Regions from separate parts of the Martinezella sp. CNPSo 3964 genome, predicted to be linked through region 2. Evidence: riboswitches for the same ligand, from Rfam matches in the RefSeq annotation. Region 2 holds a riboswitch; each other region holds the start of a gene.
What was found. A riboswitch is a leader RNA that binds a small molecule or an ion and turns the genes downstream of it on or off. The one in region 2 is predicted to bind cobalamin.
Positions count from the first base shown of each region.

Region 1: another riboswitch for cobalamin. It lies ahead of AC13Q5_RS19510 (ABC transporter substrate-binding protein); the one in region 2 lies ahead of cobU (bifunctional adenosylcobinamide kinase/adenosylcobinamide-phosphate guanylyltransferase).
Region 3: another riboswitch for cobalamin. It lies ahead of fdhA (formaldehyde dehydrogenase, glutathione-independent); the one in region 2 lies ahead of cobU (bifunctional adenosylcobinamide kinase/adenosylcobinamide-phosphate guanylyltransferase).

Region 1 covers NZ_JBXSOW010000006.1:95,775-99,008, reverse strand. The annotation lists gene AC13Q5_RS19515 (FecCD family ABC transporter permease) at 1-951, opposite strand, end outside; gene AC13Q5_RS19510 (ABC transporter substrate-binding protein) at 955-1,971, opposite strand; cobalamin riboswitch at 2,136-2,388, opposite strand; gene AC13Q5_RS19505 (GGDEF domain-containing protein) at 2,473-3,234, opposite strand, start outside.
Region 2 covers NZ_JBXSOW010000017.1:78,072-81,305, reverse strand. The annotation lists gene AC13Q5_RS32690 (chloride channel protein) at 1-819, opposite strand, end outside; cobalamin riboswitch at 1,000-1,397, shown strand; gene cobU (bifunctional adenosylcobinamide kinase/adenosylcobinamide-phosphate guanylyltransferase) at 1,539-2,063, shown strand; gene cobW (cobalamin biosynthesis protein CobW) at 2,069-3,118, shown strand; gene cobN (cobaltochelatase subunit CobN) at 3,128-3,234, shown strand, end outside.
Region 3 covers NZ_JBXSOW010000010.1:206,351-209,584, forward strand. The annotation lists gene AC13Q5_RS27165 (hypothetical protein) at 1-137, opposite strand, end outside; gene AC13Q5_RS27170 (hypothetical protein) at 288-503, opposite strand; gene fdhA (formaldehyde dehydrogenase, glutathione-independent) at 604-1,794, opposite strand; cobalamin riboswitch at 2,019-2,218, opposite strand; gene aptA (omega-aminotransferase AptA) at 2,406-3,234, opposite strand, start outside.

The DNA of each region.
Region 1 (3,234 bases), on a different contig from region 2:
CTGGGGGATGATGACTCGCGAAATGATATCAGCGCCAACCATGAAGATGGCGCCGGCCAGAGCCGCCGCCGGCAGCAGCCGATCGTGGCTTGGACCGACGACGAAACGGGCGGCATGCGGGATGACCAATCCGACGAAGCCGATCGAGCCGACAATGCTGACGACCGCTGCCGTCATGAAGGCCGTCACGCCAAGCAGCACGATTTGCGCACGTCTGACCGCGATGCCGAGCGAGGCGGCCGCATCCGTGCCGAAGATGAAGGCATCGAGCACGCGGACATGCGCCATGCAGACGATAAAGCCGATGATGGCGACCGGCCCGGAAAGATAGACATCCGGCCAGCGCACGCCGCTGAGGGAACCGAGCAGCCAGAACATGACGCCCCTCGCCTGCTCGGCATTGGCCGAGGTGGTGACGATATAGGAGGTGAGCGCGTTGAAAAGCTGGGATCCGGCGACACCGCACAGGATGATGCGCTCGCTCGTGCCGCCGACACCCGCGGCCAGGAGACCGACGAAAAGGAAGGCGACGACCGCACCGATGAAGGCTCCGCCGGAAAGCCCCAGAATGCCGTAGCCGAGCCCGAGGATCATGATGCAGACCGCGCCGGTCGAAGCCCCCGCCGAAATGCCAAGCACATAGGGCTCGGCAAGCGGATTACGCAGCAGCGCCTGCAGGATCACACCGCTGAGCGCCAGCGCAGCACCCGTGCTTGCGGCAACCAGCGCCCGGCTCAGCCGATAATCCCAGACGATGCCCTGATGGATACGGCTGAGCTCGAAACTCGTTCCGAACATCCGGTTCGAGACCGCCTTGGCGGTGGTCGACAGCGGGATGGAAATCTCGCCGATCGACACCGCAAGGCTGATCATGAATGCCAGGATCATGATGGCAGCCACGGCAAGCACCAAATGCGTCCACCATGACCGACGTTGCGCAACGAGGCTCATATCTTACTGCGCCAGACCGAAGGACTTGATACCCTTGGCGAGGATTTCGATGCCATCGATGGTGCGGATAGTCGGGTTCATCGACTGCGCATCCATCATGACGAAATGCTTGTTCTTGACGGCGTCGAGCTGGCTGGTGACCGGGTCCTTCTCGAGGAAATCGACCTTGACCTTCGGATCGTCGGCCGCATAGCGGCGGCGGTCCATGGTGGCGATGACGATCACAGCCGGATTCGCCTGCGCGATGGTTTCCCATCCGACGAGCGGCCATTCTTCTTCGGTGGTCACGACGTTCCTGGCGCCGATTGTCTTCAGAATATAGGCCGGCGCGCTGTTCTTGCCGGCGATGAAGGCATCGCCGCTGACTTCCTTGCTGGAGAACCAGAAGACGATCGGCAGGTCCTTGGACTTTGCGCCTGAAATCGAGGCGACCGCGTCCGCTTCGCGCTTCTTCAGGTCCGCAATCAAGGCATCACCGCGATCCTTCGCGTCGAAGATCTCGGCGAGTTCGCCGATCTCCTTGTAGACCAGGTCCATCCTGAACAGTTCCTTGCGCACACCATCGCCGCCATCGGTATTGACCTTGGCGACGCAATCGGTCGGCGCGATGTAGGTGTTGATGCCCAGTTCTGAAAACTGTTCGCGCTTGCCGACGGAGCCCTGTGCGCCGACATGCCACTCGAATTCGGCGGCGACGAGATCCGGTTCCTTGCCGACGACGGATTCGAAGCTCGGATCATTGTCGGCAAGCCGCGGGATCTTGGCATTGGCTTCGACATATTGCGGCAACACCGGGCCGACCCAGACGGCCGTGCCGGCGATCTTGTCGGCCAGGCCAAGCGAGAGCAGGATCTCGGTCATGCCCTGGCCGATCGAAACGATCTTGGCCGGCGCCTTCTGGAAGGTCACCTTCTGCCCGCAATTATTGATTGTCAGGGGATATTGGGTGGCGGCGAAGCCGGAGGCGGCAAACCCGGTCAGCCCAAGTGCAAATGTGATGGTCGTCAAAAGATGGCGCATGAAAGATCTCGGCAGGATGAGGAAACTGGGCGGTGTCAGCACGATTACGCTGAGGAAGACCGCCGCCGGTTGCGAGGATCCCAATCAAGGCCGATAGAGGTCGGATAATGTCGAAGGCTCAGGTCAATCATTCTCTGTCCCTTCCGAGCATCCCCGCCCGGCTGATTGGATCGTGATCGACGGCAGGTCTCCTGGCTTGCGGATCTCTGACGATCATCTGCCTTCCCGCAAGCTTGGCTGCAGTGGCATGGCTTGAAGCCTCAGAAGCGAACCGGCAAGGTCGCTCCTGGATGATCGGCAATCCGCTTACAGTTGCGGGGGCAGCCACGGTCTAGGTCCCTCTTGGGTCGTCCTCACCGTGTTCCCTATTAATCCCCGCGGAGTCTTCCTTGGGGAACCGTCGCGTCCAGTTATTCCGGACTGCCCCTTCCCGTCAAGAACGCTTGGATAACAAAGAAGAAAGAGCACATCATGCTCGTCGCCGAAGGAGTGGCGCCCGGCCTATGCAGCCTCTGCCAGTTCCACGCGATTTCTTCCGCCGGCCTTTGCGCGGTAGAGTGCCTTATCGGCGGCCTCAAGCACATGTTTGAAATCCGTGGTCGGCTCAAGCGAGCAGGCAATACCGATGCTGACGGTGACGTGGACGGCTTCCTGCTCGAACATCAGGGTTGTACCCTCGATATCCTTGCGAATTTTCTCCGCAACGGCAGCCGCAGCCCGCGTATCGGTGTTCGGCAGCAACACGACGATCTCCTCACCGCCATAGCGGGCAGCAATGTCGGTCTTGCGCACGGTTTGCCGGATGACATCGGCCAACCGCGCCAAAACAGTGTCGCCAAAGGCATGGCCCCAGCTGTCGTTGATCTTCTTGAAGTGATCGATATCGAGCATGATGATCGAGAAAGGGATGCGCCGCGTGCCCGCTTCCTTGCTGCATCGATCGCCTTCGCGCTGCAGCACACGGCGGTTGGGAAGCCTTGTGAGCGGATCGAGGCTCGCTTCATTCTCCAGCGCACGCTGGATGCCGATGCGATATTGCTCCCGCTGCAGCAGGTCCGACAGCAGCATGACGCCGAGGATATTGACGATCGTCACCGGAAGGGTCGCCGAGATGAGAAGCGCGCGCGCAACCGCCCACGGCAGAAAGAAGAGAACCACCATGGATGAGCAGGTCGCCAGACCGAACAGAGCCGACCGCCTCCACCCTATACCGGTCCATTGCCGCGGCAGGAGGCTCAGCGCATAGCCCGCGATCGCGACGAT
Region 2 (3,234 bases):
CCAGGCAACGCCCTGCATGATCAGGATGCCTATACCGGCACAGAAAGCGCCGAGCAGGATGGCCGGGAGATAGTCCGCCGGGACGATCGCACCGAAGTGATCGATGTCGATGGCGAAGTCATCGCCGGCAAGCAGTCTTGCAATCATCGTCGATATCAGTGCCGAGACGACGACGGGCGTCAACGTGAGGATCGAATAGCTGCCGATGATCAGCTCGAAGGCGTAGAAGGCACCGGTGAGCGGCGCATTGAATGCGGCGGCAATAGCGCCGGCAGCGCCGCAGCCGACGAGCATGCGCAGATCCGCGCGACGCATCTGCATCTTGTAGCCGAATTTCGAGGCGATGCCGGCGGCGAGCTGTGTGTAGCCTGCTTCAAGCCCGACAGACGCGCCGAATCCATTCGAGATTAGGTTCTGCACCGCGACGATGATACTGTCGGTGAGCGACATGCGACCGCCATGCAGGGCATTGGCTTCGATCGGGTCGACCATCGGTTTTTTGCGTGTGCGCGACAATACATAAAGGATGATGCCGAGGATGATGCCGCCGGCGATCGGCGCGATGAACAATACCGATTTGTCGGGAATCGCCATTGCCGCCGAACTCAGTCGCTCGTAGTCGGTTATGCCATAGATGACGCTGTGAAGTTTGCGCGAGATGTAACTCATCGCCGTCACGGCGCAGCCCGAAGCTATTCCCACCAGCGCGCCAGCGAAAACAAGTCCCAATTCGCCACGGCGCAGCAATGCCCTGAACCGACCAAGATCGAATAAGGCCGAGAAGACGCCGAGGCGGCGCGGTTGGAATTTCTGCAACATGGGAAGCTAACGGTACGTTTTTGCTAGAATGTGAGGGCTGACCCTCTATAAACTCCTAACATCAAAGAAATACGGCAAAAAAGCCGTTGGTTTTATGGGAATTTTCAACCTATTTCGCAATCAGGATGGCGCAGGTCGCATCCATGCCCTTGATTGACTTGAACTAAGTGAAAGCCTAATCATTGTGGCATAACGAATGGTTCCTGAGCGGCGATCTGCCGCATGGGATGAAAAGGGAATGTGACGGGACGGACCCAAGCCGGGCGTTCTCATCACAGCCGACCCCGCGACTGTAGAGCGGTCAGGGTCTTTCGTTCGGTTTGAAGTCTATTTCGTCGATGGTTCGCATGGGGCGAACCGGGCGGGGCGGGCGCAAATCGAAAAAGCCACTGGCGTGGCATCATGATCAACCGGGGCTGGACGCCTCTCATTCTACGAATCGTCCGCCTTTTCATGATGGATGCTGGGAAGGCGAGAAAGACCCGCTGGCGCACGATCGGGGGCGACCGGTTTCGGTCTGCCCCCGTCGCGGCGCCTTATCCGCGAGCCAGGAGACCTGCCATGCGTGCCGGGCACAGAGCCTGTTCTGGAACGTGAGTTCCGCTGCCAGCACGGAGGTTGTCGTGGCACAAGATGAGTTTTTGGCGTGTAGACGCCCTTTTTCCGGTTTCAGCTGTAGGCTGCCGACCTCCGCTTTTGCGTGGGAGCGGGCATAAGGCATGTCGTCTTCAATTTCCCGAGCAGTCTTCGTCCTTGGGGGCGCGCGTTCCGGCAAATCCAGATTTGCCGAATCCCTGATTTCGGATGCCGGCCTCGAACGTCACTATGTGGCGACAGGGCAGGCGTGGGACGACGAGATGCGTGAGCGCATCGCCCAGCATCGCGCTGACCGCGGTGATCAATGGCAGACGCATGAGGAGCCGATAGACCTTGTCGGGCAGCTCGCCGCCATCGACGCCGAGGGGCGGGCAGTGCTTATCGACTGCCTGACGCTCTGGGTCACCAACCTGATGATGGCCGAGCGGGATATGGTCGCGGAGTTTGCTGGCCTGACTGCCTTTCTGCCGACCGCACGATCACGGCTCGTTCTCGTATCGAACGAGGTCGGCCTTGGAATCGTGCCTGAAAATCGCATGGCGCGCGAGTTTCGCGACCACGCCGGCCGCCTGCACCAGATGGTCGCGGCGGCGAGTGCCGAAGTTTATTTTATCGCAGCGGGGCTGCCGCTGAAAATGAAGGGTTGATGAATATGAACCAGGAAAAGATTCCCGCCACCGTCATCACCGGCTTCCTGGGAGCCGGCAAGACGACGATGATCCGCAACCTCCTGCAGAATGCCGGCGGCAAGAAGATCGCTTTGATCATCAACGAGTTCGGCGATCTCGGCGTCGACGGCGACGTACTCAAGGGCTGTGGCGCGGAGAACTGCACCGAAGACGATATCATCGAGCTGACCAACGGCTGCATCTGCTGCACCGTCGCCGACGATTTCATCCCGACCATGACGAAGCTTTTGGAGCGCGATGCGCGTCCGGATCACATTGTCATCGAAACCTCCGGCCTTGCTCTGCCGCAGCCATTGGTCGCCGCCTTCAACTGGCCGGACATTCGTACGCATGTTACCGTCGACGGCGTCATCACCGTGGTCGATAGCGCCGCCGTCGCCGCCGGCCGCTTCGCCGATGATCATGACGCAGTCGAAGCCCGCCGTGTCGAGGATGACTCGCTCGATCACGAAAGCCCGATCGAAGAGCTTTTCGAAGACCAGCTGACCTGCGCCGATCTGATCGTGCTCAACAAGACCGATCTGATCGATGTCGATGGTCTCGGCCGCGTCCGCGCCGAAGTCGCCTCGCGCACGGTGCGCAAGCCGACGATCATCGAGGCGAAGAACGGCGACGTACCAGCCGCCGTCCTGCTCGGCCTCGGCATCGGCACCGAAGACGATATCGTCAACCGCAAATCCCATCACGAGCTGGAGCACGAGGATGGCACGCCGCATGACCACGACGAATTCGACAGCTTCGTCGTCGAATTCGGCCCGATTGCCGACCCGGCCGCATTCATCGATGCGCTGAAGGGCGTGATCGCGGAGCATGACGTGCTGCGCCTCAAGGGCTTCGTCGATGTCCCCGGTAAGCCCATGCGCCTGCAGCTGCAGGCCGTCGGCAGCCGCATCGACACCTATTTCGACCGCGCCTGGACGCCGGGCGAAGCGCGCGCGACACGGCTTGTGGTGATCGGCCTGCACGAGATGGACGAGACCGTCGTGCGTAGGGCGATCGAAGCGCTGGTCTAAGGGAAATCCATGCATCTCCTCCTGGCACAGAAGGGAACGATCAGCGACGGCGAAGAGGCAATCGATCTCGGGCAGTCGCCCGGCGATATCCTCTTTCTGTCTGCCGCCGATACCGA
Region 3 (3,234 bases), on a different contig from region 2:
GCCGTGTCTCGCTCGTACTCCTCCAGATATGCCTTCTGTTCCGCTACTCGAGCACGAAATGTATCAACAACATTGCGTGCGCCAGCCTTCGGCTTATCAGCCTTTTTCGAAGTCCATTTCTCAAGAAAGTTTGCCATTGATCCGATCTCTTCAGGTTAGCGTTCTTTGTCAAGCCGCCGTTGCTTAGGAAGCGATGACGAAGCTCCTCCGCATGGATGCCCGCATATATGTAAAGGATAGATGTATAATGGCAACATAATACGTCATTATTATCGATAAATCGGCCTCTACAACCGCCTTTGGAGACCAGGCGCGCTCAAATTTTGCGAGTTTTCCGACCCGATTAGCCATTTCCAGACATGATCCGGAACTTCGGCAAGGCGTGCTGCGGCGCATACTTGCTCGAAATGTTCTATGGCGGCGCACAAACCTGCAGGTGTATCGACGAAGCAATTGATGCCGTCTCTGGCTTTTGCCGCCATTTTGTTGTCCGGCAAACTCATATGCGTTCACCGCTACAACACCGAGGGCAGAGATACCAACCTCCGCCCTCTGCCTGTATTCACCTCAGGATCACTCCGTGATCCTGTAAGTTCTTCTTTACTACGCCGCCTTCGTCAGCTCGCCGTGCGGATCGAGCACGAACTTCGTTGCAGCACCTTGATCGAAGCTCTCATATCCTTGTGCTGCATCTTCAAGAGAGATGATCTTGGCGTTGACAATATCGGCAATCGGCAACCTGTCGTGCAGGATTGCCTGCATGAGCTGGCGATTGTACTTCAGCACCGGCGTCTGCCCCGTATGGAAGGATTGCGCCTTCGCCCAGCCGAGACCAAAGCGCAGGGACAGGCTGCCTTGCTTTGCAGCATTGTCTGCGGCACCAGGATCCTCCGTCACATACAGTCCGGGTATGCCGATCGAACCAGCCGCTCGTGTAATCTCCATCATTTGATTGAGCACGATTGCCGGCTGTTCCCCGCCAGAATGACCACGCGCCTCGAAACCGACTGCATCGATCGCACTATCCACTTCATTGGTGCCGACGATCTCCGCGATCATATCGCCCAGACGATCGCTCTTGGAAAGATCGATGGGCTCGAAACCAACCTTGGCTGCATGTGCAAGCCGATCCTTGTTGAAGTCACCGATCATGACGACGGCGGCACCCAGGATACGAGCGGAAGCAGCAGCAGCCAGACCGACCGGTCCTGCACCTGCAACATAGACCGTGGAACCCACACCGACGCCTGCCCGAACAGCACCGTGAAAGCCTGTCGGCAGGATATCGGAAAGCATGGTCAGATCGCGGATCTTTGCCATGGCCTTGTCGCGATCGGGGAACTTCAGCAGGTTGAAATCCGCATAGGGCACCATGACATACCGCGCCTGGCCGCCGATCCAGCCGCCCATGTCGACATAACCGTAGGCACCGCCGGCGCGCGACGGATTGACCGTCAGGCAGACGCCGGTGTCCTGCGACTTGCAGCAACGGCAGCGGCCGCAGGCAACATTGAACGGGACGGAGACGATATCACCGACATCGAGCATCTCGACATCGATACCCTTTTCGATGATCTGCCCGGTGATCTCATGCCCGAGCACGAGGCCGGGCATCGCAGTCGTGCGGCCACGAACCATGTGCTGATCGGAACCGCAGATATTCGTGGAGATCACCTTTAGGATCACACCATGTTCGATGCGTCGGCCGTCCGGCGCCTCCAGCTTCGGATCGTCGATATCGCGCACTTCGACCCTGCCGGGCCGCATGTAGACCACGCCTCTGTTCCCAGTCATGCCATCTCCTCCTTGATTGAACGCTTGATGATTGCCCGAATGTCGGACCTCTTCGGATCGGCCCGCTCCTCAACGGGCTGAACGGCGGCAAAATCGGTCTCGGGAGCGGCAACTTTCGTGCCATCCAAGCCGGCGCATGCGTGACTGATGGGAAGCTGTGCGAGATTGAAACGGGGCTGATCTCAGGAAACCCCCATTCACCTCTCGATCGCCCACCGCGATCAGTCAAGCATGCCGTCAAGGCTGGTTTCCGGGCTTCGGACCTGTCCATTCGGATTTCCCGACACCTTCCCGGCACTTCTGCCAGTGGCATCGATCAGGACATTCGATCCGCTACCGTTGCGGGGGCAGCACCGGCCTGTGACCGGTTTCCCAATTATCCATCGGGACGCTTTCCGATGGCACCTTGAACATGTCCAGAAGATCACGGGAGGAGCCGTGTTGCGCATGAAAAAACGACATCGTCACCCAGCTGGGCGACATGAGATGCTTTCATTCCAGATGACGAGCCGCTGCCGGCAATCATGTCGTGGCAAAGGATGGAAGCGACCGTACAGCTTCTCGAATCGAGCCTGACCGACGCTATCTACACCGGCCAGGCTCAGAGATGATTAGGCTACCCGCTTCAAGGCATCGCCAAGCATGGAGACGATCGTTTCGATCTCAGCGCGCTCGATGATGAGCGGCGGAGAAAGCGCGATGATATCGCCGGTTACGCGGATCAGCAGGCCCTTCTGGAAGCAATCGACGAAGACGTCATAGGCGCGCGTGCCGGGAGCGCCATCGCGCGGCGCGAGTTCGACAGCGCCGACGAGGCCGAGATTGCGGATGTCGACCACATGCGGCAGGCCCTTCAGCGAATGCAGCGCATTCTGCCAGTCCTCGGCCAGCTCGGCTGCACGCGTCAACAGACCTTCTTCCTCGTAGATTTCCATGGTCGCCAGGCCGGCGGCGCAGGCGACAGGATGGCCGGAATAGGTATAGCCGTGGAAGAGCTCGATCTGGTTTTCTGGGCCGGTCATCAGGCCGTCATAGACCTTGCGGCTGGCAAAGACGGCGCCCATCGGTATCGTGCCGTTGGTGATGCCTTTTGCCGCCGTAACGAGATCGGGAACGACACCGAAATATTCCGTCGCGAACGGCGTGCCCAGACGGCCGAAGCCGGTGATGACTTCATCGAAGATCAAAAGGATGCCGTATTTGTCGGCGATGGCGCGCAACCGCTCCAGGTAGCCCTTCGGCGGCAGGACGACGCCGGCTGAACCGGACATCGGCTCGACAATGACTGCGGCGATCGTTTCAGCACCGTGCAGGGCGACCAGCCGCTCCAGATCCTCGGCAAGCTCGATGCCATGAGCCGGAAGGCCCTTGCTGAAGGCGTTGCGCTCGACGTCGAGCGTGTGGCGCATGTGGTCGGCGGGGATCTGCGGGAAGACACGA